DNA from 3 places in the Staphylococcus sp. MSU001 genome. Region 3 is predicted to be linked to each of the others. Evidence: predicted binding sites of a transcription regulator. Region 3 holds the regulator's gene; each other region holds the start of a gene.

Region 1 (2,213 bases), on a different contig from region 3:
AAGATCGTTCAGAAAATATTCGACGTATTGGAGAAGTAGCAAAATTAATGGTAGACGCTGGAGCTTTAACAGTTACTGCTTTTATCTCCCCATATAAAGAAGACAGAGAAGGTGTTAGAGCATTACTAGAGGATAATGAGTTTATAGAAGTATATACAAAATGTAGTGTTGAGGAATGTGAAAAGAGAGATCCGAAAGGATTGTATAAAAAAGCACGATCTGGGGAAATACCTGAATTTACAGGTATAAGTGCACCTTATCAAGCACCTGAAAATCCTGAAATCACTATAGATACTGAACACGACACTATTGAACAATCAGTGGAACAAATTATACGTTATCTTAAAGAACACCAATATATTTAAATTGATATTTCGTTATATAGAGTAGGAGAGAATTAAAGATTCTTAATCCTACTCTTTTTAATTTTAAAAGTATACTGGAAAGTTTTGAACGTATCATAAGTTTTTAAAGAAAAGCACTTGGTCAGGTATACTTACTTCTAATTAAGTAAGAAGATGTTATTTTTAAATGACATCAATAGTATACTTATGAGTCATGATTTATGCTTAGTTTGTGATTATCTAAATACAAATATAATTTAAATTTATAAAAAGCTAATTATTGATGTGTGATTAAAGTGAAATAAAAAGGGAAAATATTTTTAAAGAGATATTGAGTGATTTATCATAGAAAATAAGAGGATGGTGATATAACATGGCATTTAATATTTGGATGTGGATTTTACTTGTATTATTTATTGTGGGGACAATAGCTGTAATTCTCATTTTAACAGTTGGCTCAGTGTTAGAAGAGCGCTCATATGACCGTCGATCAGAGGATGAAAAACGCAAAAATTTAGAAAAAAATCTTGAGATGTCAAAAGGACATACGGATGAATTGCAAGAGTCGAGCAACAGGGAAGAACAAGTAGCACAAGAGCATTCTCGTCATGTCGTTCGAGATCATCAACAAACACATCAAAATATAAATCAATCAACACAAGATAATAAAAATAATTAGATAAAAGGGAAAGGTAAATGCTTTTTCGATTATTTATTCCCAATTTATACGAAGATAATTACTAGAATTACAAAAAATGAAAATATTATAAATTTTAACTGAATCAATAACTAACTGTATGTTATAGAAGCCTGAGAACATTGACGTCTCAGGTTTTTATATTGATTACAAAACTATCTTTATCTCACATAGAGTTCACTAAACGTTAATAATCTTTATGACATTTTAGTTAACGACTTAGTAATCGATTGTAATACTATATATAGTGTTTTATTTTATTGATATACACTATATATAGCAAAGGGTGACAAAATGACTACTCTAGAAACATCATTAACTCGATTAATCACAAAAGATCCAACTATATTAAATGAAAATGCAAATAAAGATAGTAATACATTCTCAACAATGCGAGATTTAACAGCTGGAACGGTATCAAAGTCTTATGCACTCGATCATTTACTTCCGAAGCATGTTGCTCATGCACATCAATCGGGAGATATTCATTTTCACGACTTAGATTACCATCCATTTCAACCATTAACCAATTGTTGTCTCATAGATGCAAAAGATATGTTAGAGAATGGCTTTGAGATAGGTAATGCTAATGTTACAACACCTCAATCAATACAAACCGCTTCAGCACAACTTGTACAAATCATTGCAAACGTTTCAAGCAGTCAATACGGAGGTTGTACTGTCGATCGTGTTGACGAATTACTAAGTAAATATGCACAAATGAACGCACAACATCATAGGGAAGTAGCGAATGATTTCGTTCAACCTGACAAAATTGAGAATTATGTGGACACGCAAGTAACTAAAGATATTGGTGATGCGATTGAAAGTTTAGAATATGAGATCAACACACTATATACTTCCAATGGACAAACGCCATTCGTTACTTTGGGATTTGGTTTAGGAACAGATCAATTAAGTCGAAAGATTCAACAAGCAATTTTACATACTCGTATTAAAGGTCTCGGTAAAGATAGAGTCACTGCAATTTTCCCTAAACTTGTATTTTCGATAAAAAAGGGTATTAACTTTGGTCCAGAAGATCCTAACTATGATATTAAGCAACTTGCATTGGAATGTTCAACAAAACGCATGTATCCCGATATTTTAAATTACGATAAACTAGTGGAACTGCTTGGTGATTTTAAAGCACCGATGGGATGTCGTTCATT
Region 2 (2,213 bases), on a different contig from region 3:
TTTAACAATTAAAAGCATCCCTAATATAGCAATAATCATCGCCGTAATTTGATATTTTCGTACCTTTTCATGTAAAAAAATTAAACTAAGAACAATTGTCCAAAAAGGATTTAATTTCATTAATGTATCAGCATCACTTAATACCATGTGATCAATTGCGTAGATATTAAGTAAGACACCGATTAACCCAAGTGTTGAACGTGAGATGAGTAGAGGTTGACTGCTTAATTTCCCAAACATAGGTTGTCTATATTTATAAATAAAAAATAATGGTATAAACATGGCTACAAAATTTCTAGCTAAAGATTTTTGAAAGACTGGTAAATCACCGGCCAATCTAAAAAAGACTGACATAAAACTAAAACCCACAGCTGAAATCAATATAGCAATAATACCTTTAACTTTCGGATTCAATATCATCGCCTCAATATTATATGATTAACGACATTATATTAGCATATAAACTTTAATTATGCATAAGTTCTTGAAAATTCAATGGAAACGAGCTATAATAAAAATCGAACAAACGTTCGTGTTCGAAGTTGTTATTACTGTTGTGCAATTTAATAAAAAGCTAGAATCATGTTTTAAAAAATGTAATTTATATCTGTTATTGTAGAAATTTACGTAACTATTCATTTAACTCTATATGTCTAATTTCAATAGAAAAGCAAGTAAAGACACTCAAAAAAATTTTTTTATTTTAAAATAATGACACTAAACTCGTAGTGATGCACTTTCCAAATGATAGGTTGTTACTGCCACTAATTTTTAACTTTCATTAGTGATATGAGTTATGTATAATGAAACACAGAATATAGTATTAAATCAGAAGCACAAACACTATATATAGTGTTTGACTGAAAATCTAACGTTGTAGCATTTAATCATTTTAATGCAATTTGACACTACTTTTATCTCGGGAATATTGCAATTATAGTAAAATCCTACTAAAAAGATAATTTATCATGTAGTGCAAATTTAAGTTTTAACCACTATATATTGTGGTTATTTATATATTTTAAAGGTTATTTACAGATTGAAAAAATTTTACGTAAAAGTAACTATTTTCAACTGTTTTTATAAGTAGATGATTTAAATTATATTAAAGATATTTAATCATTTCTAATCTACTTTTAGCAGAATCAATGGTTGACGAAAGAAGGTGATCCAATGAAAGTAGTATATTATTCATTTTCTGGTAATGTTAGACGATTTATTAGTCGTGCTGGTATTAAAGATACATTTGAAATTACTCAAGATAATTGTAACGAATCAGTTAATGAACCCTACATTTTAGTTACTGGCACTATTGGATTTGGAGAGGTGCCGCAGCCGGTTCAATCTTTTTTAAATGTAAATCATACTCAGTTACAAGCTGTTGCTGCGAGTGGAAATCGAAATTGGGGACAAAATTTCGCTAAAGCCGGCCATACAATTTCTGAGGAATATAAAGTTCCATTAATGATGAAGTTTGAAGTACAAGGGACAAATAAAGACATTATTGAATTTAAGGATAAGGTGGGCAATTTCAATGAAAACCATGGAAGAAAAGAAATACAATCATATTGAATTAAATAATGAAGTGACCAAGAGAAAAGACAATGGTTTCTTTAATTTAGAGAAAGATCAAGAAGCATTGAAGGTGTATCTTGAAGAAATCCATGATAAAATGATTTCCTTTGATGATGAAATCGAAAGACTTCATTATCTTGTTGACAATAATTTTTATTTTAATGTTTTCGAAAAATATAGTGAAGCAGAATTAAGTGAAATTACTGAATACGCAAAATCAATTCACTTCCAATTTGCTAGTTATATGTCGGCAAGTAAGTTTTATAAAGATTATGCTTTAAAAACGAATGATAAAACTAAGTTTCTTGAGGATTATAATCAGCACGTCGCAATCGTTGCACTTTATTTAGCGAACGGTAATGTTAAACAAGCTAAACAATTTATTTCTGCAATGGTGGAACAACGCTATCAACCGGCGACACCAACATTCTTGAATGCAGGTAGAGCAAGACGTGGAGAACTTGTTTCATGTTTCTTATTAGAAGTAGACGATAGCTTAAATTCTATTAATTTCATTGATTCAACTGCAAAACAACTTAGTAAAATTGGTGGTGGTGTGGCCATTAATTTATCTAAACTTCGTGCACGTGGAGAAGCAATTAAAGGAATTAAAGGTGTAGCTAAAGGTGTTTTACCTG
Region 3 (2,213 bases):
CACGTTCTTGTAATGAAAGTATTATTCCAACGTCAACAGGTGCTGCTAAAGCACTTAAAGAAGTATTGCCTGAAGTTGAAGGTAAACTTCATGGAATGGCTTTAAGAGTACCAACAAAAAATGTCTCTCTCGTTGATTTAGTTGTTGATTTAGAACAGAATGTTACAGTTACACAAGTTAATGACGCATTTAAAAATGCCGATTTAACAGGTGTTCTTGATGTTGAAGAAGCTCCTTTAGTTTCTGTAGACTTTAACACAAATCCTCATTCAGCTATTATTGATTCTCAATCTACGATGGTTATGGGACAAAATAAGGTGAAAGTTATCGTTTGGTATGATAATGAATGGGGTTATTCGAATAGAGTTGTTGAAGTAGCTGACAAAATTGGACAATTAATTGATGATAAAGCAATGGTAAAAGCCATTTAATTGAATATTTATACTTGCACTAAACCTGAGATAGCCATATTATCTCAGGTTTATTTATATACAAATAGCCCTAAACAAAGTTGAAGCATCATTGATGTTATTATAGATAACCAATTAGCTTTAGACATATTACTAGATACTTTCTTTATAGAAAAATGATCCATAGTCATTATTTATTAATCAAGTTGAGATGATTTTGAAATGAGGTGATTTTAACGAATCATCTTTCAAATTATAATTTAATAATGGTACTTTTGGTCGTATTTATAAAATTGTATAGTACATTTAAATGATTGAAATTCATTTAATATGTTTAATCACGTTAAAATGTAATATTTTTAATAAATAACATAGTACACTAAAACCTTTATTTATAAGATATATTTTCCTTTTTTACACATAGTGGTGTTATCAATGTATCATTACATTCTTTCATTTATAGTTGTAATTGACCTTTCTTTTTTACACAGTACTTTTATAGTATAATGTACGGTGATCAAACTTGGGAGGGTGATATATATGAAATGCCCAAAATGTAATTCTACACATTCCAGAGTGGTTGATTCTAGACATGCAGATGAGGCCAATGCGATTAGACGTAGAAGAGAATGTGAAAATTGCGGAACGCGTTTTACAACATTTGAACATATTGAAGTAAGTCCATTAATAGTAGTGAAGAAAGATGGAACTAGAGAACAATTTTTAAGAGAAAAAATATTAAATGGTTTAGTAAGATCTTGCGAGAAACGACCAGTGCGTTATCAACAACTTGAAGACATAACTAATAAAGTGGAGTGGCAACTTAGAGATGAAGGACAAACTGAAATTTCTTCTAGAGAAATTGGCGAGCATGTTATGAATTTATTAATGCATGTTGACCAAGTTTCTTATGTAAGATTTGCATCTGTATATAAAGAATTCAAAGATGTTGATCAACTCTTAGAGTCAATGCAAGGTATCTTGAGTGATAATAAACGGAGTGATAAATAGATGGGGTTACAAACCTATGAATATGGTCTAAAACCACAAGATGGATTTGAGGTGATTACACATTTCGAATTCACCTCACAACATTTAGATATTTTAAATCGACTATTTACCCCTTTAATTGGAGTTGAATCAATAGGACTCTATCATTTTATGAGTCAATTCATAGACGAAAGTCAACAACTCGGGTTAACGCATTATATATTCATGAATGAACTAAAAATTAACTTATTAGATTTTAGGGAGCAAATGGACAATTTAGAGGCTATTGGATTGATTAAAACATTTGTAAGGCATGAAGAAAAGTATTCTCACTTTGTTTATGAGTTAATTCAGCCTCCAACAGCCTATCAATTTTTTAATGATCCTATGTTATCAGTATTTTTATTTAGTGAGGTTGATAAAAAGCGTTATCAAGCACTTAAATCTTATTTCGAAAAAGATGAGAAAGATTTAAGCAAATATCAACAGACCACTAGAAAATTTACAGAAGTATTCAATGTACCTAAAAAGGTCAATGTTTCAGATCAAATTAATTTAAAGCAAATCAAACATTATAATGGCATAGATTTATCTAATGAAACTTTTGATTTTGAAATGTTGAGACAGATGTTGAACCATCATTTTATTAGTAATGAAATTATCGATAAAGAAGCTAAGAATTTGATTATACAACTTGCGACGCTTTATGGGATTACTGAAGATGGCATGAAAAATGTTATATTAAGCTCCATTACCAGTGCACAACAGTTATCTTTTGAAGAAATGCGTAAGCAAGCTAGAACTTATTATCTG

Evidence for each region. Region 3 encodes NrdR, which represses ribonucleotide reductase genes. Its sites were predicted from a motif close to AACACNATATATNGTGTT; they were not measured.
Region 1: a site for NrdR is predicted at 1,276-1,293, ahead of nrdD (anaerobic ribonucleoside-triphosphate reductase). Genes of this name have one in related genera too.
Region 2: a site for NrdR is predicted at 992-1,009, ahead of nrdI (class Ib ribonucleoside-diphosphate reductase assembly flavoprotein NrdI). Genes of this name have one in related genera too.

Annotation. Positions count from the first base shown of each region.
Region 1 covers NZ_JBRIKK010000010.1:36,831-39,043, forward strand. The annotation lists gene cysC (adenylyl-sulfate kinase) at 1-365, shown strand, start outside; gene ACVBFA_RS06155 (hypothetical protein) at 718-1,023, shown strand; gene nrdD (anaerobic ribonucleoside-triphosphate reductase) at 1,336-2,213, shown strand, end outside.
Region 2 covers NZ_JBRIKK010000006.1:73,748-75,960, forward strand. The annotation lists gene ACVBFA_RS04175 (DMT family transporter) at 1-420, opposite strand, end outside; gene nrdI (class Ib ribonucleoside-diphosphate reductase assembly flavoprotein NrdI) at 1,174-1,572, shown strand; gene nrdE (class 1b ribonucleoside-diphosphate reductase subunit alpha) at 1,535-2,213, shown strand, end outside.
Region 3 covers NZ_JBRIKK010000005.1:12,077-14,289, reverse strand. The annotation lists gene gap (type I glyceraldehyde-3-phosphate dehydrogenase) at 1-431, shown strand, start outside; gene nrdR (transcriptional regulator NrdR) at 951-1,421, shown strand; gene ACVBFA_RS03385 (replication initiation and membrane attachment family protein) at 1,422-2,213, shown strand, end outside.